One region of the Gordonia sp. PvP123 genome, then DNA from elsewhere that is predicted to be linked to it. Evidence: predicted binding sites of a transcription regulator. Region 1 holds the regulator's gene; the other holds the start of a gene.
The links. The regulator LexA, encoded in region 1, represses DNA repair genes until DNA is damaged. The targets are predictions, from matches to a motif close to CGAACANNTGTTCG.
Positions count from the first base shown of each region.

Region 1 (10,762 bases):
CGTCGTCCCACTCGACGTTCTGGACGTCGTGCATGAGTTCGCCGTACCCGTCGTGGTTCAGCGGGATGCCGGCCAGCGAGGTGCCCGCGGCGTGCATGCCGTGGTAGGCCTTGGTGCGGCTGACGACGACCCGCTTGGACTCGCGTCCCTGCTCCACCCAGTAGCGACGGGCGAGCTTGACAGCGGTGTCGATCGAGTCGCTGCCGCCGGAGGTGAAGAAGATCTTCGACCCGGGCACCGGCGCGATCGCACCGAGTTCCTCGGCCAGTTGCAGGGTCGTGTCGCTCGCGATGTCACCGAAGTTCGAATAGTGCGCGATGGAGCCGAGCTGCCGGGCGACGGCGTCGGCGATCTCGGTACGACCATGGCCCACATTGGTGAACCAGAGACCCGCGGTCGCATCGAGATAGGACTTGCCGTCGCGATCGAAGATGCGCGCACCCTCGCCCCGGGTGACGACGAACGGACCGCTCGCGGTCACCGCACCCATGTCGGCGAAACCGTGCCACAGCGACCCCGGAGTTCCGGTACTCGAACCATCAGCCATGGCCCCAATGATGCCGGTCCGCGCACCCTGCACGGCCACTGGGGTGAAGTCCCGCGCGCACCGACCCATATCCTGGAGGGATCATGCTGGACCCGTCTTCCTCAGCTTCCCCGTCGCCGGGAAGTGCCCCGTCTGCAGGCGCACCGGGTGTGTCGCGCCCGGACCTGCTCCGCGCACTCGACGACGTGGGCCTCGTCGACGCCGACCGGCTGCGGCGTCGCATCGACCGCCTCACGGCGCGTCCGGATGACGCGAAGTGGGAGCAGCTCGTCACCGACGTCGACAAGGCACGTGCACGACTCGACCGGCGGCGCGCGAGCGTGCCCATCCTGCGCTTCCCGGACGAACTCCCCGTCTCGGCGGCACGGGAGGAGATCGCCGAGGCGATCCGGGACCACCAGGTCGTGGTCATCGCGGGTGAGACCGGTTCGGGCAAGACCACGCAGCTGCCGAAGATCTGCCTCGAGCTCGGCCGGGGCATCCGCGGGTCGATCGGGCACACCCAGCCCCGGCGGATCGCCGCGAGCTCGGTCGCCAAACGCATCGCCGACGAGACCGACACCGAGCTCGGCGACGCGGTCGGCTACTCGGTCCGGTTCACCGACCGCTCCGGCGCCGACACCCTCGTCCGGGTCATGACCGACGGCATCCTGCTGCGCGAGATCGCCACCGACCCGATGCTGCGCCGCTACGACACCCTCATCATCGACGAGGCGCACGAGCGCAGCCTCAACATCGATTTCATCCTCGGATACCTACGCCGGTTGCTGCCGCGACGACCCGATCTCAAGGTCATCATCACCTCCGCGACGATCGAACCGGCCCGGTTCGCACGGCATTTCAGTACGCCGACGACATCGGTCCCGGTCATCGAGGTGTCGGGTCGCACCTATCCGGTCGAGATCCGTTACCGGCCGCTGAGCCTGCAGGAGCGCCCCGACGACGGCGACGATGCCGGCGGTGGCGAGCATGCCGACCTCGACCAGATCCAGGGCATCGACGCCGCCGTCGACGAACTGTGGGCCGGTGGCCGCGGCGACATCCTGGTGTTCCTGCCGACCGAACGCGACATCCGAGAGACCGCGGACGCGTTGCGCCGCCGCACCGGTGGCGGCAAGGGGCCCGGCGCCGAGATCGTGCCGCTCTACGCGCGGCTGTCGATCGCCGAACAGCAGAAGGTCTTCTCCCCGTCCGACGGACGCCGGATCGTGCTGGCGACCAACGTCGCCGAGACCTCGGTCACCGTGCCCGGCATCCGGTATGTCATCGACACCGGCACCGCCCGGATCAGCCGTTATTCCACCCGGACCAAGGTCAATCGCCTGCCCATCGAGCCGGTCTCCCAGGCCAGCGCCCGCCAGCGCGCAGGCCGATGCGGTCGCGTCGCGCCCGGTGTCTGCATCCGCCTCTACAGCGAGAACGACTTCGAATCCCGGCCGGCGTTCACCGACCCCGAGATCCTGCGCACCAACCTGGCCGCCGTCATCCTGCAGATGACCTCCCTCAAGCTCGGCGAGATCGCCGACTTCCCGTTCGTCCAGCCGCCCGACGACCGCGCGATCCGCGACGGTATGGGCGTTCTCACCGAACTCGGCGCCATCACCGTCCCACGCGAGGGCGGCCCGCCTCGGCTCACCCCGACCGGCCGGTCGATGTCGCGGATTCCGGTCGATCCGCGGGTCGCCCGAATGCTCATCGCCGGACACGAGCTCGGCTGTCTCGACCACCTTCTCGTCATCGCCGCCGCGATGTCGCTCCCCGATCCTCGGGAACGGCCGGCCGAGCACCGGGAGGCCGCCGACGCCCAACACCGGCGCTTCGTCGTCCCACAGTCGGACTTCCTGTCCTACGTGGAGCTGTGGCGATACCTCGGCGAACAACGCAAGGAGTTGTCCGGCAGCCGCTTTCGGCGCATGTGCGAGCGGGAGTACCTACACTTCCTTCGCATCCGGGAGTGGCAGGACCTCCATCGACAGCTGACCGAGATCGTCAAGGACCTCGACTGGTCGGTCGCGCCCACCGAACTCGACGCCGATGCCGTCCACCGGGCCATCCTGTCGGGTCTGCTGAGCAACATCGCCGCCCGCAACACCGAGGGCCGCGAGTTCACCGGTGCGCGCAACACCACACTGCTGATCTTCCCCGCCTCTCCGCTCGCCAAGAAGCCACCCGCCTTCATCATGGCGGCCGAAATCCTCGAGACGTCCCGACTCTTCGCCCACACCGTCGCCGGGATCGATCCGCTGTGGGCCGAGAAACTCGCCGGGGATCTCGTCAAGCGCACCCACAGCGAACCGCATTGGTCCGCCAGACGCGGGGCCGCGATGGCCTACGAACGCGTGACGCTCTACGGGGTCCCGCTCGTTGCCCGTCGGCGCGTCGACTACGGCCCCATCGACCCGGTGGTCTCGCGGGAGCTGTTCATCCGGCACGCTCTCGTCGAGGGCGACTGGCGGACGCAGCACGCCTTCTTCGACCGCAATCGCAAGCTTCTCGAGGCCGCCTCGGACGTCGAGAACCGCACGCGCACCCGGGGTCTGGTGATCACCGAGGACCAGCTCTTCGAGTTCTACGACCAGCGGCTACCGGCCGACGTCACCTCCGCGCGGCACTTCGACTCATGGTGGAAGAAGGCCCGCCGGGCCGAACCGGATCTGCTGGATCTGCGTCCCGAGGACGTCACCGGCGGCACCGACGTCGCGCCGACGGACTACCCCGGCGCCTGGCAGCAGGGCGACACCCGACTCGAACTGCGCTACCGCTTCGAACCCGGCGCGCCCGACGACGGGGTCACGGTCGTGATCCCGCAGGCATTGCTCCCCCATGTGCGTCCGGCCGGATTCGACTGGTCGGTCCCCGGCATGCGCGCCGAACTGGCCACCGCACTGGTCAAGTCCCTGCCGAAGCAACTCCGCAAGAGCATGTCCCCCGCGCAACGATTCGCCGACCTCGCCCTCGGCCGACTCACCCCCCGCAAGGAGCCGCTGGCCGCCGGACTGGCGCGCGAGCTGTCGGCGATCACCAAGATGAGGGTCACCGCAGCCGATTTCGACGTCGAACGGGTGCCGGCTCACCTCCGGATGCACTTCGCGGTCGCCGACGATGCCGGACGGATCATCGCCCGCGCGGACTCGTTGTCCGAGCTCCAGCAGAAGGGTGTGCCCGCGGCGCCGCGAACGGTGTCACGCACGCTGTACCGGGCCTGGACCGCCGACGGGATCGGCACGCTCCCCGAACAGACGACGGTCGACGTCGCCGAGCAGCGGCTGACCCGCTACCCGACGATCGACGCGGTCGCCGATGACAAGGGCCGCCCGCGTGGCGTGATCGTCGTGGACGCGTCCTCCCCCTACGCCCGCGAGCGTCTCCGTCGTCGAGGGCTCGTCGCCCTGCTCGAACTGGCGATTCCCCCGCTGTCCAAACGCCTCGCCGGCTCACTCGATCCGGCCGAACGACTCGCCCTGAGCCTGAGTCCCTATGCGGACATCGAGGCACTGCTCGCCGACTGCACTCGACGGGCCATCCGGGACGCGACCATCGGTGTCGCCGACGCCGAGCTGGCGGCAGTCCGCTCGCCACAGTCCTTTTCGGCCTTCCTTGAGCGGATCAGGCCGCGCGTCGCCGAGGCCGCCCCGGACTATTTCTCGCTCGCCGTCGCGGCGCTCGAACGGCTGGCGCCGGTCCGCGCGGCGATCGACCGGCACGCCGGATCGCTGGCTGCCGACGACGTCGCCGAGCAGATCGACCATCTCGTGTTCGACGGCTTCGTGGCAGCCACCGCACGGCGGCATCTGGAGAACCTGCCGCGGTACCTCGACGGTGCGCGGGCACGTCTCGAGGCGCTGCCCGCGTCCGCCGCGCGCGACAAGGCCGGCGTCGCGGTCGTCGATCGCGTCGTCGAGCGGTGGGCCCAACGGCTCGAACAGGTCCCTGAGCACCGACGGGCGATCGTCGACGACGAGGCGCAGTGGCTCGTCGAGGAACTACGGGTCGGGTTGTTCGCCGAGCGTCTCGGTACCGCGTTCCCCGTGTCGGAGAAGCGCGTCCTACGAGCTCTGGACCGACTCGGCTGAGACGGGATCGGTGGTGGCGGTCTCGACACGTCCGCCACCGGACGCCGACGACTTCAGATCGTCGATCTCGCGCTGGAAGTCCTCCACCGAGTCGAACGACCGGTACACCGACGCGAACCGCAGGTACGCCACCTCGTCGAGATCACGCAGCGGACCCAGGATCGCGAGACCGACTTCGTTGCTGGGGATCTCGGCCGATCCGCTCGCGCGCACCGTGTCCTCGACCTGCTGGGCGAGTTGCGCGAGTGCGTCCTCGGCGACGTGCCGGCCCTGACAGGCACGACGCACACCGCGCATGACCTTCTCGCGACTGAACGGCTCGGTGACCCCGTTGCGTTTGACCACGGCGAGCACGGCGCTCTCCACCGTGGAGAATCGGCGCCCGCACTCCACACACGAGCGACGCCGTCGGATGGCCTGCCCTTCATCTGCGACACGCGAGTCGATGACCTTGGTGTCGTCGTTCTTGCAGAAGGGGCAGCGCATCGTGTCCTCACGCAGGTCGCGGGACGCTGGAACGCACCGAAACCGTGCGCCCCGCCGCTTCTCGGCCGGCCCCTGTGACATCGAGGATACCGCCCGGCCTCAGCGGTACCGGGGGGTGAGCAGGGGCTGACCCACCTGCAGCGCACTCGACGGCAGATCGTTCATCGCGACGATCTCGTCGATCACGATGTCGCGGGGCATCTCGGGCGCCACCCGGCCGGCGATCGTGCTGAGGGAATCCCCGGCGCGCACGTGGACGACCTCTGCGCTCACCGCGGCGGGCGTCATCGAGTCCGAATAGTTCTGACCGACGACACCGAACACCCACACGACGAACGCGAGGCCGACGCCGGCGAGGACCGCGACGGCGGTGCGGCGACGGCGACGGAACACCGCCGCATCCGGACCGACCGGCCCGCGGCCCCGGGCACCCACCGCGGAGCCGCAGTGCGTGCCGCCGACGCGTGGCGTCAGTGGCGACCCGCCCACCGGACGGTTGCCTGCCGGCCGGTTGTCGACGGGCCGAGAACCGTCGGTCAGCGGGGTCCGGGTCCGGATACGGTCGGCGCGGTCGGTGCGCGCCCGGACGGTGTCGGGACGCTCGGTACGGACGGGAGCGACGAGAGTGGCGGTGCGCATGGTGCCCTCCGGGTGTTCGGTGCGGGATCTTCGGGTGTTCGGGTGTCTGGCATCCGGTGTTCGAACTTCGATCAGATGTTCGATGCACTGATGTTCGAATTTGTAGCACGGCGCACCGACAAAGTCTCGCGACACATCGAACAAATGTTTGAGGTGGAGGTCGCACTCCGCTAGGCTCGGACGCGGCTGAACATCCCCACGGGCCATCTACCAGCACGTTCCGAAGACGAGAGGAACCGAACATGAGTGACACCGGCGATAGGCGCGGCCGAGCGCGGGGAGCCGACGACGAGGCCCCCATCGACGTCGCCGCCGCCGAGGCCTCACTCACCCCGCGCCAGCTCGGGGTCCTGGAAGTCATCCGCCGCTCGGTACGCGAGCGCGGTTACCCGCCGAGCATCCGCGAGATCGGCGACGAGGTCGGCCTGGCCTCGACATCGTCGGTCGCCCACCAGCTACGGACCCTCGAGCGCAAGGGTCTGCTCAAGCGGGATGCGAACCGGCCGCGTGCGGTCAACATCGCGCCGAGCGAATCGCCGTCGCCGGAGACCCCGCCGGCCGGCCGGCTGCCCGAGCCGACCTTCGTGCCGGTCCTCGGCCGGATCGCGGCCGGTGGCCCGATCCTGGCCGAGGAGGCGGTCGAGGACGTGTTCCCGCTTCCTCGCGAGCTGGTCGGCGAGGGCTCGCTCTTCTTGCTGCGCGTCGTGGGCGAGTCGATGATCGACGCCGCCATCTGCGACGGCGACTGGGTCGTCGTGCGGCAGCAGAACGTCGCCGACAACGGCGACATCGTCGCAGCGATGATCGACGGCGAGGCCACCGTGAAGACCTTCAAGCGTCAAGGCGCCAATGTGTGGCTGATGCCGCACAACGAGCTGTTCGATCCCATCCCGGGCAACGACGCCGTGATCCTCGGCAAGGTCGTCACCGTGATGCGGCGAGTCTGACCTCTCCCCCGACCGAACGGTCGAGCACCGCCGCGGCAGCTTCTCGCGCCGCGGCGGGGTCGGACGTGGCCAGCGCGGCGTCGGCGGCGGCGCGGCAGTCCTGCGCGGTCACCTCGCCGAGCCGAGCCCCCACCGCGGCGGCCGCGGCCGGCGCGCTGGACAGCGAGGTCACCCCGAGACCGACGAGCACGCAGGCGAGATTCGGATCGGCAGCCGCCTCACCGCACACCCCGACCGGCTTGCCCTGGCGGACACCCGCTGCGGCGACACCCGCGATCAGGCTGAGCACCGCGGGCTGCCACGGATCGGTCAATCCGGCGAGATCGGCCGACATCCGATCGGCCGCCATCGTGTACTGCGTCAGATCGTTGGTGCCGATCGACACGAAGTCCACCTCGGCGAGCACGGCCTCGGCCAGGATGGCGGCCGCGGGCACCTCGATCATGACCCCGGCGACCAGGCCCCGGCCGCGGACCTCCGCGGCGAAGGCGCGCGCCTCGGACGGCGAGGCGATCATCGGCGCCATGACCCACGGCGCGACGTCGGAACCCGACGCGGCGTGCGCGATCGCGTCGAGCTGGTGGGCTCGGATCTCGGGATGCGCCAGGGCGATTCGATCCCCACGGACACCGAGCGCGGGATTGGATTCGTCTGGGTGGGTCACGAACCTCAAGGGCTTGTCCGAGCCGGCGTCGAGGGTACGGATCACCACCTTCTGGCCGTCGAAGGCATCGAGTACCTCGCGGTAGATCGCCGCCTGCTCGTCGACCGATGGTTCGTCGGCGCGTTCGAGGAAGGCGAGTTCGGTGCGGAAGAGTCCGACGCCCTCGACCGGATGCCCGGCGGCGGCCCGCGCCGACGATCCGTCGGCGACATTGGCGAGCACCGAGACGGCGATGCCGTCGGCGGTCTGCCCCGGACCCGTCCACCCGGCGACGAGCTCGGCGTGCCGACGATCCTCCTCGACTCGCGCCCGCGCCGTCTGCGCATCGGGCTCCACCTCGACCCGGCCGGTCGTCCCATCGACGAGAATGGTTGTGCCGGGTGCGATCTCGGCGAGATCGGCCACGGCCACCACACACGGGATCCCCAGTTGCCGGGCGATGATCGCGGTGTGGCTGGTCGGCCCACCCAGCCGGGTGACGAGCGCGATCGTGGTCGTCGGGTCGAGGCCGGCGGTGTCGGCGGGCGCGAGGTCGTCGGCGAGCAGCACCGAGGGCACCTGCGGTGTCGGCACGCCCGGTTCGGGTAGACCGAGCAGTTCGGCGAGCACGCGGTCGCGAACATCGTTCAGATCGGTGACCCGCTCGGCCATCAACCCGCCGAGTTTGGTGAACACCGCCGCGAACTGATCGGTCGCGGCGACGGCAGCGGCCTCGGCCGTGGCGCCCTTGGTGATGAGCGCGCTCGCGGCCCCGATCCACCCCCGGTCCTCGGCGAGTCCCGCGGTCGCCGCGAGCACCTCCGCGGTCACCCCGGTGTTCTGGGAGGCGCGCGTACGCAGTCGCGAGGCGACGGCGCCGGCCGCCGTGGCGAAGCGTGTCACCTCGTCGGCACGACGCTCCTCGGCGATCTCCACGCCGACGCCGAGCTTCTCCGGCGAGTGATCGGGTCGCTCGCCCGGCCACAGCGCGGGACCGTGGGCCAGTCCGCCGACCACCGGGGTCCCTGTCAGGATCTGCGCCATCGTCTTGCCTCTCACTCGACTACCGATGTGACCACCGTTACAAAAAGTGCTTGACTTGTCAACACAAACAGGCGTAAACACAATTACTACAACATGCAATCCCACACGCCTCAACAAGCGGGGTGGTCGGAACCGGAGATCGGAGCGGTGTGTACGCCGAGGAGAGACAACAGGCGATCGTCGACGAGGTGCGCGTCGCGGGGCGGGCGTCGGTGGCTGCGCTCGCCGAGAAGTTCGACGTCACGAGCGAGACCGTCCGTCGAGACCTCGCCGTCCTGGAGCGTGCCGGACATCTGCAGCGGGTCCACGGCGGTGCCGTGCGCGCCGAGGTCATGCGCGCCCTGGGCGAGCTCGGCATCGACGAGCGCGAGTCGAGCCAGATCGAACAGAAGACGGCGATCGGCCGGGCGGCGATCCGTTTCCTGCCGCCGGACGGCGGTTCCGTGCTCTTCGACGCCGGCACCACGACCTACCGCGCCGCCGAGGCGACCGCGCCCGATCGGAGGCTCACCCTGTTCACCAACAGCCTGCCCATCGCCGGCCTGCTGGCCGGCACCCACCCCGACGGGCTCCATGCGCTCGGCGGACGCGTCCGTGGTCTCACCCAGGCCACGGTGGGCGTCGAGACGGTGGACGCGCTCCGCCGACTGCGGGTCACCACCGCGTTCCTCGGCACCAACGGTCTGAGCGAGTCCCATGGGCTGTCGACTCCCGATCCCGACGAGGCGGCGGTGAAAGCGGCGATGGTCTCAGCCGCGCAACGCGTCGTGGTCCTCGCCGACAGCTCGAAGATGGATCGCGAAGACCTCTCCTCCTTCGCCGGGATCGACGACGTCGACGTCCTCATCACCGACTCCGGGATAGACCCGGCCTTCTCGGCGGCACTGTCCGCGCGCGGCGTCGAGGTCGTGATCGCATGATCGTCACCGTCACCGCGAACCCCAGCCTCGACCGCACCCTCGAGCTCGGCGCACCGCTGGCACGCGGCGAGGTGCAGCGCGCCGGTACGGTCCGCACCGAACCCGGCGGCAAGGGCGTCAACGTGGCCCGCGTGGTCGCGGCCGCCGGCCTGTCCACCCGAGCCCTGCTCCCCGCGCGGACGGGCGACCCGCTGTGTACCGCACTCGACGAACTCGGACTCCCCTACGACGCGGTGCCCGTCGACGGCGAGGTCCGCTCCAACATCACGATCGCCGAGTCGGACGGCACGACCACCAAGATCAACGCTCCGGGTGTCGCGCTGACCGCGCGGGATCGCGATGCGCTCGTCGAACTCATCCGGGCGCACGCCGACTCCGCCCAGTGGGTCACCCTCTGCGGCTCCCTCCCGCCCGGCGTACCCGACAACTGGTACCGCGCGATCGCCGACGACCTGGTCCTGGCCGGGTGCCGCGTCGCGGTGGACACCTCCGGCGCCCCGCTCCGGGCGACCGTTGCCGGTCGCGTCGACCTGATCAAACCCAACGAGGACGAACTCGCCGAACTGACCGGCGCCGACCCGGCCACGCTGCGGGAAGCCCTGTCGCGCAACGACCTCGAACCCGTGGTCGAGGCCGCGACCACGATCGCGGAACAGATCGGCGGCAACGTCCTGGCCACACTCGGAGCAGCCGGCGCCGTCCTGGTCACCGCATCGGGCGTCTGGTCGGCGACACCCCCGCCGATCGTGCCGCGCAGCACCGTCGGCGCCGGCGACTCCTCGCTCGCCGGCTTCCTCATCGCCCAGAGCACGGGGGCCTCGCCCGCGGACTGCCTCCGGTCGGCGGTGGCCTACGGCGCCGCGGCCGCCTCGTTAGCGGGCACCCAGGCCCCGACTCCCGACCATCTCGACCTCCCCGGCGTCCGGGTGACCGAACTGTCGGGAGCCGCCCGCATGAGCTGACGCCACCTTCACGGACCCGCACCGCACATCCAGTACCACCCGTTGACCCCGTACCCCCTGTCACCGAAGGACATCCCATGACCGAGCAGATCATCACCGCCCAGACGGTGAGTCTCGACGTCGACGCCGGCGGCGATCCCGCCGCCGTCATCACCACGCTGGCCGACGCGCTCGCCGCGGCCGGCCGGACCACCGATCCCGCCGATCTCGCGCGGGCCGCGCTGGACCGGGAGGCCAAGTCCGCCACCGGGCTTCCCGGCGGCATCGCCATCCCGCACGCCCGGACCGCGTCGGTGACCACGGCCAGTCTCGCCATGGCGCGGCTGTCCCGGAAGGTCGACTTCGGCGCGCCGGACGGGCCGGCCGACCTGGTCTTCCTCATCGCCGCCCCCGAGGGGGGCGCCAGCGCGCACATGAAACTCCTCAGCTCCCTGGCCCGCTCACTCGTCCGGCCCGACTTCGTGGCCTCGCTCCGCGCGGCGGAGAACGAGGAGCGAGTGA
Region 1 covers NZ_JBEPPN010000001.1:338,927-349,688, forward strand. Annotated here, with positions in the region: gene ABIC25_RS01530 (aminotransferase family protein) at 1-547, opposite strand, end outside; gene hrpA (ATP-dependent RNA helicase HrpA) at 631-4,620, shown strand; gene nrdR (transcriptional regulator NrdR) at 4,594-5,106, opposite strand; gene ABIC25_RS01545 (LysM peptidoglycan-binding domain-containing protein) at 5,206-5,745, opposite strand; gene lexA (transcriptional repressor LexA) at 5,988-6,692, shown strand; gene ABIC25_RS01555 (phosphoenolpyruvate--protein phosphotransferase) at 6,670-8,379, opposite strand; gene ABIC25_RS01560 (DeoR/GlpR family DNA-binding transcription regulator) at 8,529-9,299, shown strand; gene pfkB (1-phosphofructokinase) at 9,296-10,261, shown strand; gene ABIC25_RS01570 (PTS fructose transporter subunit IIABC) at 10,339-10,762, shown strand, end outside.

Region 2 (10,762 bases), on a different contig from region 1:
TCACGGGCGCTACGTCGATGGCCTGCCCACCGCGTCGAAAACGCCGCTGTTCCGGAACAATCCGTCGTATTACCGCCTCTTGCAGCGCGCCACGGCGCCCGATCCGGCCGACCGCTTCGTCTCCGCGGAGGAGATGAGCACGCAGGTGCTGAACGTGTTGCGCGAGACCGTCGCCGTGCACACCGGCGTTCCGCGTCCAGCGCTGTCCACGGTGTTCACCCCGCAACGTTCGACCTTCGGCACCGACCTCATGCTCGCGCCCGTCGACGGCTTCTTCGACCCCGATCAGGCGGCGTTCTACGACCCGGTGGACATCGCCAACGCGCTGCCCGTCCCACTGGTCAACCCGCTCGACCCGGCCGCGAGCCTGCTCACCTCGGCGGCGCTGTCGGATCCGCGCCAGACCCTCGACTCCATCAACACCGCCCGCGCAGAGGGTTTCGCGTCGCTCTTCGGCGGCCGACCGGTCAAGAACGCCCACCCCTCTCGGGAGATCGATCTCGCCGAGGCACGCGCTCACCTGCAACTCGATGACGTCGACACCGCGCTCGCCCTTCTGCAGGAAGTCCGGGCCCACCACGGCGATTCGTGGCGGGTCGAGTGGTACATGGGCATCTGCGCGCTGATGAACGACGAGCCCGAACTCGCCTACGAGCGCTTCGACGAGGTCCTCGGCGCGATGCCCGGCGAGGTGGCACCCAAGCTCGCCGTCGCCGGAACGGCCGAGCTCATCGGCCGCTGGCTGGCCGACGAGAAGGGCCCCGCGAAGTCCGCGGACAAGATAGCCAAGCTGTATGACGTTGCGCAGCACCACTATCACGATCTGTGGCTCACGGACCACAGCATCGTCACCGCCGCCTTCGGACTGGCCCGGCTCGCGGTGGCCGCCGGTGACATCGACGCCGCCATCCAACCGCTCGACGAGGTGCCGGCCACCAGTCGCCACTTCAACACCGCACGCGCGACGGCGATCATCGCGCTCGTCCACGGCCGGCCCACCTCGCAGGTGACCCGTGAGCAGATCGTCGAGGCGGCCCGACGTCTCGAGCAGATCCCGGACACCGAACCACGCAAGGCCCGGATGCTGCTGATCGTGTTGGGTACCGCGCTGGGCTGGATCCACGACAACCCCGAGGATGCCGCACAGGACAAAGAACCCTCCACGTTGCTCGGATTCCCGTTCACCGAGTACGGGATTCGCACCGGCACCGAGCGCTCGCTACGTCAGCTGGCCCGTCTGACCCGCACCAACCGAGCACACCGGTTCATGCTGGTCGACCTCGCCAACTATGTCCGACCGAACACGTTGTTCTAGGGCGTTTCGAAAGGCGTCCCGGTTGCGTTGCACACGAGCGGTTCTTGCCTGAGGAGATCCTCGAGGTGCGCCTCGACCGACGTTGGACGTCGGCGACGCACGCGCCGTGGTGGTCGGACGTCGATGACGTGGCTGATCGTCAACCATGAGCGGCGCGCGTCTTGGCGGTGTGGCGTCTCCGGGCGTGCTTGATCGCCGGGCCGGGTGGTCGGTCCGTGGATCTCGGCGCGTATGTCGCGTAGAAGTTCTGCGAACCGCCGGGGTATGTCGGGTCGGCGGTTGAGGCGGTCGGGATTGGGTGGTGCGCCGGGTTCGGCGTTGAGTCGCCAGACGCAGCGGCCTTCGTCGGGTCCGGACCGTTCGATGTGGGTGGTGTACTGGCCGGGCTGGTCGCCGACCATCCGGTTGTGCCGCGGGCAGGCCGGGGCGAGGTCGTCGATGTCGGTGAGACCACCCTTGGCCCAATCCTTGTGGGCGTGATGGAGTTCGACCTGGGTGGCGGGTTGATCGCATCCGGGTGCCGAGCACACTTCACCGTCGGGGCGGGCGAAGGAAACGAGGCGTTGTTCGCGGGTGGCCAGACGCTTGCCCCTACCGAAGTACAGCGGCACCGCGGTGGCGTCTTTGAAGATCGCCAACCACGGTTGCACGTCGCCGGCCATCGCGAGCAGGTCGGGGATGGGCAGCAGGGTGCCGGTGGCGGTGGTCGCGAGCCCGGCTTCGCGGATCAGGTCGCCCAGATCGGCTTTGATGATCAGATGGGCGGGCAGGCCGCGGTGCGACGTTCCGAGAATCCCGTCTGAAAAGCCAGCGGTGAGTGCGGCGTCGAGCGCGTCGTGATTCGTCTGGGCGAGGGTGCGGCCGTCACGATCGGCTGCGAGCGCGAGGGCGTCGGGGTCGGCGGTGTCGGCGGGTCCGCTGGGTGAGGCGGGGTCGTCGGGGTTGTTGAGTCCGGGCTTGCCCCATACCGCGAACATCATCGTCAACCGGGCGGCGAGTGTGGGAGTCAGCGTGCCCGAGATCTTCGCGGTGCCATCGGCGCGTTGCCGACCGATCCACAGGCCTCGTCGTCGTTGCTGATCGGTGTCGTCCGTGAGGGTGCCGTCCGGATCGAGGTGGGCGATTAGGCGTGCGCCGAGTTGGGTGATGTCGGCCGGTGTGTGGTCGATGGCGATCTCGGCCATCTGCCGCTCGGCGGCGACTCTGATGTCGTGGTCGATAGTGCCTGGGATGCGGTCGAGGACGTCGAGTGCGGCGTGTACGTGTGCGGTGCCGACCGTTCCTTGGGCGAAAGCCTCGGCGAGGCACGGGTGTTCGGGCGGTAGGACCTCGCCGCTGAGGCTGGTGCGGGTGGCGGTGGCGTCCATCTGCTTACGACGCCGCACCGGGTTGGAGACCCGCAGCCGGTGGGTCATGAACTGCATGAGCGTGCGGCAGCCCGTCTTGCGGGGGAGGTCGCGGGCCTCGGCCTGATCGATTTGCCGGTCACCGGCAAAGGTCAGTCGCGCGATGGCGCGTTCGGTCGCCGATGCGACGTCGATCAGCTCGTCGTCGGTGCACGGAGACAGGTCGACCGTCTGCAGTTCGTCGAGGATCGCATGCAGCTCGGCCACCAACTCGACGGCACGCGGTTGCAGTGAAGCGGATTCGTCGGACATGGTCACCCTCCCCCCGGGGACGATTGCGCGAATGCATGTTCGAGTGTAGCGGCTATTTTGCTGGTGCGCAATGCTTTTGAGTGTCGTACCGCAGGAAGGAACCTGTCGGTGGTGCGTGGTAGGAGTGGGTCGGTGGCAAACCATCCTGCTCCGCGGTCGTTGACTGATCCTGCGCTCCCATCACAGAACCGTCGCCTGGGTGTCTATCGATGCGGGCGGCTGAAGCCAATGCCGTGGTGGACCGCACTGGCGGCGGCAGGGTAATTCCCGCCCTGAGCTTCACCCTTTGGCCTGCGTTCTCAACACAGCCGAGCGGCCTACTAAATCTCCAATCCACTTTTCGAAGGCGACGGGAGCGATGACGCCAAGTTGCCGGGATGGTTACACTACTCACATGACCAGCGAAGACGTGGCGGCCTTTGGGTATCTGCGACTCGCTGGCGGACGCTTTGACGTCGCGGAAGGGCTGCCGGTGGTCTCTGCTGCCGAGCTGGAGCGGTACGCCTTGCTCGTCAGCGCAGTAGCCCGTGAGCTCTACCTACGGGCACACCCCAAGCGCCAACGGGTTCCCCGAGGATTCGACGGCGCTTTCGATCTGCGGTTGACCCGCGTCGGCAGAGGCAGCCAAATTCCCGTGCTCGTGCGACCGACGATCAACGACGGCGCGCTGTTCCAGAACACGGACTGGCACGAGAACGCACGGCGCCTGATAAACAGTGCGCTGGGCGACATAGGCACTCGCGACCGAGTTCCCACATCCTTTCCGCCTGCGGCCATTAAGCCTTTGGCCCAGTTCGGCCGTAGCTTGCGTGCAAACGAGCGGATTGAACTGGCAGACAACGAGGATGATCCGATACGCGCTGTCCTCACAGTCGACACTCGTAGGCGTATCCAGCAACTCGCGAAGTTGGATGAGCTGGAGATTGAGACGGTTGTCGTCGGCCAGGTGACCGGGTTGTCCTCTACCCCACCGCATGTCGATGTAGCTGTTCCCGAGGAACTCTCACAACGGAAGATCGGCGCAACATTCTCCGATCCGTCCGTGTTCGATTCACTACACAGCTACCTAGGCTTCGGTGAAACCGCACCGCCGGTTGCGCTTAGCGTCATTGCGGTGCAGAACCGCGAGGGCCTCATTGTGAAGATCACCGATGTATTGCATGTCGAACCGGCCCTGCCACCCGCATGGTCCGAACGCTTGCGAGAGCTCGCCGGACTCTCAGACGACTGGCTACATCCGGGGTCGAAACCTCCGTCGATCGACACAATTGAGAGAGTTGAACGAATCCTCCTTGCAACACTCGACGCCGAGGTGGCAGCGCCGGCGATCTACCCGTCTGGCGACGGTGGTATCCAACTCGAATGGCGAACATCTTCTCGCGCGGTAGAGGTAGAGGTCGCCAATTCTGGTGGGATTGAGGCCTCTTGGTATGGGCGGGCCAATGATGACGACGGCGAGGACGTTACCTTCCTAGTCGACGATCCAGACGGTGTTGCCGACTTCGTGAAGGATGCGATCAGTGAGTGACGAAGACAAACTCGGCGCAGGCGAAGACATCCTCGGCGAGCAGGAAGAACTGTTGTGGCGCAACGCCCACCCGGCATGGATAGTGGACGGCGCGTTGACCTCGCAAGCTTTCCGACCTACGCCGAAGGACCAGCAAAAGCTGTCGACAGCACGCGAGGTGAAGGTTTCAGCAGAGGCGAACTTTAAAGAGTACACCCTAGAGTTCGAGTTCGACTCAGGCGGCGTGTGGGCGGTCTCAGTCGGTGAGGTGCACGAGCAGGGGATCCGAGCCATCTACGACGAGAACTCTCCGTCGACACCCAAGCCGTGCCTTAAAGGACACACGTCCATCGACTTCACAAGCATCTCGAATAATCAGGCGAAGCGGATAGGCGGAAGATTGCGTGATCGTGCTGAAGCGCGCGGAAGGCAGCACCCTCCGCTAGACAAGGATTGAGTCCGCGACGTGGCACAGAGACCTGAGTAAAACACTGGCCACATGCGTTCCGCCTGAGGAGATCTGAGGTAGATCTGACCTAGCGCTGGACTGAGCGACCAGGGTCAGACCCCAACCACCGCCGCCGATTGCCGCGCGATGGCGAGCTCTTCGTTGGTCGGCACGACGAGCACCTCCACAGCACTGTCATCCGCCGAGATCCGACGAGCAGCCCTGCCGCGCACGGCGTTCCGCTCCTCGTCGACGACGATCCCGAACCCTTCCAAGCCCGCCAGCGCACGAGAGCGAACGACTGCCGAGTTCTCCCCCACCCCCGCCGTGAAGGTGATGGCATCGACGCGGCCGAGGGCGAAGGCGTAGGCGCCGACATAGCGGCGCAGGCGGTGGATGTAGACGTCGAAGGCGCGTCGGGCGGCGTCGTCGCCGGAATCCATCAGCTCCGTGATGGCGCGGAAGTCGTTCTCCCCGCACAGGCCTCGAAGTCCCGACCGTTTGTTGAGCAGCGTGTCGATCTCGCCGACGGACAGGTTCGCCACCCGGTTCAGGTGCAGCACGAGCCCGGGATCGAGATCGCCGCTGCGGGTTCCCATCACCAGCCCCTCGAGCGGCGTCATACCCATGGAGGTGTCGATGGGCTGCCCGCCCGCGATGGCCGACGCCGACGCGCCGTTGCCGAGATGCAGCACGATCTGGTTCAGCGACGCCGGGTCGCGGTCCAGGAACTCGGCCACCCGCCCGGACACGTACTCATGGCTGGTGCCGTGAAACCCGTAGCGGCGGATCGCATGCTCGTCGGCGACCGCACGGTCGATCGCGTACGTCGCGGACGCATCCGGGAGTCCATGGAAGAAGGCGGTGTCGAAGACCGCGACCGACGGGACGTCCGGCAGCAACTCCTGCGCGGCCAGGATTCCGACCAGATTCGCGGGATTGTGCAACGGTGCCAGCGGAGAGATGCGCTCGATCTCCGAGATCACCTCGGGGGTGACGACAGTCGGCTCGTAGAACGACCTGCCGCCGTGGACAACCCGATGCCCGACCGCGCTCAGTCCCGCGTCCGCCAGATCGGTTCCGTTGTCGGCGAAGAACCGCTCCGCACGCCGGACCGCGGCGAGATGGTCGTCGAGTTCCAGCGTCTCGGTGACCGTCTCGCCGTTCTGTTCATGCGTCATCGACGAGCCGGTGTCGCCGATCCGCTCCGCGATGCCCTCCGCGAGCACCGTGCCGTCAGCCGGTTGCACCAGTTGATATTTCAACGACGACGAGCCGGCGTTGAACACCAGCACCGCACCGGACGCCGCGCTCATCGACGATCCTCCTCGTCGGCGGCGCCGGCGTTCTCGGCGATCGGGTCCACACCCTCCTGCTGGGCTTGGATCGCGGTGATCGCCACGGTGTTCACGATGTCGGAGACGAGAGCTCCGCGACTCAGATCGTTGATCGGCTTGTTCAGACCCTGCAGCACCGGTCCGATGGCGATCGCCCCCGCGCTGCGCTGGACCGCCTTGTACGTGTTGTTGCCGGTGTTCAGGTCGGGGAAGATCAGCACGGTCGCGCGACCGGCGACCGGCGAGTCGGGCATCTTGGTCTTCGCCACCGAGGGTTCCACCGCGGCGTCGTACTGGATCGGCCCCTCGACCAGCAGCTCGGGTTCCCGCTCCCGCACGAGTTCGGTTGCGGTCTTCACCTTCTCGACGTCGGCGCCCGATCCGGACGTTCCCGTGGAGTAGGACAGCATCGCGACCCGGGGGTCGATACCGAAGGCCGCCGAGGTCTGCGCAGACGAGATGGCGATGTCGGCGAGCTGCTCGTCGGACGGGTCGGGGACGATGGCGCAGTCCCCGTACGCGAGGACCTTGTCGGCCAGACACATGAAGAACACACTCGAGACGGTGGACACCCCGGGTTTGGTCTTGATGATCTCGAAGGCCGGTCGAATGGTGTGCGCGGTGGTGTGCGACGCCCCCGACACCATCCCGTCGGCGCGCCCGGTGTGCACCATCATCGTGCCGAAGTAGGACACGTCCCGCATCTTCTCCTGCGCCCGTTCGAAATCCATGCCCTTGTGCTTGCGCAGATCGGTGTAGATCCGGGCGAACTCGTCGAGGTACTCCGACTCGGCCGGGTCGATGACCGTCACGTCGGTCAGGTCGAGTCCGAGTTCGATGGAGCGCTCGCGCACCGCGTCGGGATCACCGAGCAGGGTGAGGTCGGCGACCCCGCGCCGGGCAAGCCGGTTGGCCGCGCGCAGGATCCGATCGTCATCCCCCTCCGGCAGCACGATGTGCTTCCGGTCGGCACGCGCGCGCGAGATCAGGCGGTACTCGAACATCTGCGGCGTCACCACGGTCGGCGTCGACACGTTGAGGTTGAGCATGACCTTCTCGGGGTCGACGTGGGTCTCCATGAGCGACAGCGCAGCCTCGATCTTGCGCGCCGAGCCCACCCCGAGCCGGCCGCGCGTGTGGGCGGCGGTGCGCGCGGTGTCGTAGGTGCCCTGTGGACAGCTGATGATCGGGAGGGTCGGCTTCAAGCCGCTCACCAGCGCCTCGATCATCGGATGCGGCTTGAGGCCGCCGTTGAGGATGATGCCCGCCAGGCGCGGAAACCCCTGTGCGGTGTTGGCGTTCACCAGGGCGAGAAGGACATCCGACCGATCGGCGGGCGTGATGACCACCGTGCCGTCGGTGAGTCGCTCGAGGATGTGCTCGACGGTCATGCCCCCGACCATCACCCGCAGCGCCTCACGATCGAGCAACTCCTCGTCGCCGCTGTACATGGTCGCGCCGAGCGCTTCTTTCAGCTCGCCCATCGTGGGAGCGAACAGCACCGGCTCCTCGGGCAGACACAGTGCGGGAACACCGGTGCTGCGCAACTGGTCCCGGATCTCGTCCAGACGGTCGGGATCGCACCGGTTCGCAACCAGCGCGATCGGGGTCGCATGTGCGGCCGTCACCTCGGCGATCAGACCCTCGGCCAGACCATGCAGTTCTGCCGGCGACCGGTCGATCGCCCTGATCGCCAACACCATCGGAGCAGCGAGGTTGGCGGCGATCCGGGCGTTGTAGCTCAGCTCCGACGGGGTTCCGACGTCGGTGTAGTCCGAGCCCACGATGACGACGCGGTCGCACCGGGACTGGATGGCGTGAAAGCGGGCGACGATCTCCGCGATCGCGCCCTCGGGATCGTCGTGGACCTGTTCGTAGGTGACGCCGAGACAGTCCTCATACGGGATGTCGGCCGAGTCGTAGTCCAGGAGAAGGTCGAGGATCGGATCACGGTCATCGGTGGCCGTCCGCGAGATCGGTCGGAACACGCCGACGCGTCCGCCGGTGGCCGACAGCAACGCCAGCAGTCCCAGCGCGACGATGGACTTGCCGGTCTCGCCCTCGGCCGAGGCGATGTAGATACTCGTCGTGGTGTCGGTGACGACCTGTTCCGCACTCGCGGGTCCGTCGGCGTTCGCGGTCTGGACTGCATCCGTGGCCATGCGCCCCAGCATAGTGGCGGTCGCGCCGGGCGCCGGGCCGCCGGATGGAGCGTCAGATCAGAATCCCGGGATTGCACACCCCGGTCGGGTCGAGCGACGCCTTCACCGCCCGCAACGCGTCGAGGGCCAGCGGTCCGATCTCGTCATGGTAGGCGTCCCGGTGATCCCGCCCGACCGCGTGATGGTGGGTGATACTCGCGCCGGACGCCCGGATCGCGGTATTGGCCGCGGATTTCGCCGCCGCCCATTGCGCCAGCGGGTCCTCGCCGAACGGCGCGACGACCGTGAAGTACAGCGACGCCCCCGACTCGTAGACGTGGCTGATGTGACACATCACCAGCGGTGGCGTGCCCGACGCCGTGAGCGAGTCCGTCACGGCGGCCGTCACCGCGGCGCGCACCTCGTGCAGCCGCGACCAGAAGGCGACGGTCTCGAGCGTCTCGACGAGCACCCCGGCGTCGAGCAATGGATCGCGCAGATACGGCCCCGCGAAACGGCCTGTACGCCAGGCCTCCCCGGGACCGTCACCCAGAGCGTTGCCCCCGACATCGGTCAGCACCGCCGACGCCGCGTCCCGCCGCCGCGCCACCTCGTCGGCCGCACCCTCGTACCCGGCGACGACCAGACACCCGGACCCGCCATCCGCTTCGCTCTCGGCGCCGGAATCATTCGGCCCGCTCGCTTCGCTCCCGGCGCCGGCGCCGGAATCATTCGGCCCGCTCGCTTCGCTCCCGGCGCCGGCCGGATCGGCGAGATTCAGCGCCGTCTCCACCTCATCCGACAGCCGGAGCACGGTGGGTAGCGGACCGTCCTGGGCGAGCCGACGGAGCGCGGTGGCGCCGTCGGCGAACGACGCGAACCGCCAGGCGTCGAAGACGCGGGTCGTCGGGACGGGCCGGATGCGCAGCTGGACGCTGGTGATGACGCCGAACACGCCCTCCGAGCCGAGGACCAGCTGACGTAGATCGGGTCCGGCCGCCGAGCGGGGCGCGGTACCGAGTTCGATCGTGCCGCGCGGAGTGGCCAGCACCAGCCCTTCAACCATCTCGTCGAACCGCCCGTAGCCCGCCGACGACTGACCGGCCGACCGGGTGGCCGCATACCCACCGATCCCCGCGCCCTCGTAGGACTGCGGGAAATGTCCGATGGTCCAGCCCTTCTCGCGGAGGAGCGCTTCGGCCGCCGGCCCCCGCAGGCCTGCCTCCAGCGTCGCCATGCGGGAGATCTCGTCGATCTCGACCACGCGGTCGAGGCGTCGCAGGTCGAGGCTGATCACACCGGCGACCCCGGCGCGGTCCGGCGTCAGACCGCCCACCACCGACGTCCCGCCGGTGAACGGCACCACCGCGATCCGCCGCTCCGAACACAGTCGCAGGATCGCGACCACCTCGTCGTGGTCGCCCGGGTACACCACCAGATCGGGTGCGTCGTCGGCGTCGCCCGCACGCAACCGCAGGATGTCCGGGGTGGAGTAACCGCGCGTGTGCTGAACCCGGGCGGCATCCGCATCGGAGACGTTGTCGGCACCGACGATCTCCGAGATCTGATCTCGCACAGCGGCATCGACGACCGGTCGGGCGAGCGTGATCGTCGCCGGGTCGACACCGGCATCGGCCGGGCGGTCGCCGGCGAGAGCAGCCGCCGCACCGGGCAGTTCGGCGGTGCGCGCCGGGTCTCCCCATCGCGGCCGGTGCATCTCGACGACGGGGATCGCGGTTTCGTCGGACATCGGATCGCCGCCGCTCATCGCGCCGTGCCCGGCCCGGTACCGCCGGTCGGCGCCGCGCCCCCGGCGTCGTCTCGGACGACCGCCCGGACGACCAGTTCGGCGATCTGCTCGTCGCTCAGGAAGCTGTCGGGGATGAGCATGAGGGAGTAGATGGTCCGCACGAGGAATTCCGCGGCCCCCCGCGGATTCGGGAACAACTGGTCCCCGATCTCGGGTTCGAGGTCGGGAAGGGTCTCCGCCACGATCTGGTGGATGAGCGTCGGCCCGGCCGGATCGCTGGTGGCGACCAGCGCGCGGACGACCTCCTCGGGCTCCTTGCGCAGCACGTACTGCAGCGCGTCGTGGTTGCGGATGTACGGCAGGACGTTCACCACCTGCGCGTGGATCTTGCCCGCCGCGTCGGGCGCACTGGCCGACCACTCGACCAGCTTCACCCGCAGCAGCGAGACCTCGCGCTCCACGATCGCCGTGACCAGCGCTTCGCGCCCGCCGAACATCCGGTAGGCGGTGGCGCGCGCGACCCCGGCGTGCCGTGCCACCGACGTCAGACTCAGCGTCTTGGCCCCGAATCGGGAGACGAGCCCGACTCCGACATCCACCATGCGG
Region 2 covers NZ_JBEPPN010000006.1:121,877-132,638, forward strand. Annotated here, with positions in the region: gene ABIC25_RS13085 (serine/threonine-protein kinase) at 1-1,315, shown strand, start outside; gene ABIC25_RS13090 (HNH endonuclease signature motif containing protein) at 1,312-2,973, opposite strand; gene ABIC25_RS13095 (hypothetical protein) at 3,368-4,501, shown strand; gene ABIC25_RS13100 (hypothetical protein) at 4,494-4,937, shown strand; gene ABIC25_RS13105 (acetate/propionate family kinase) at 5,042-6,244, opposite strand; gene pta (phosphate acetyltransferase) at 6,241-8,439, opposite strand; gene ABIC25_RS13115 (FAD-binding oxidoreductase) at 8,480-10,156, opposite strand; gene ABIC25_RS13120 (TetR/AcrR family transcriptional regulator) at 10,171-10,762, opposite strand, start outside.
Region 2: a site for LexA is predicted at 3,002-3,015, ahead of ABIC25_RS13090 (HNH endonuclease signature motif containing protein). Genes of this name have one in related genera too.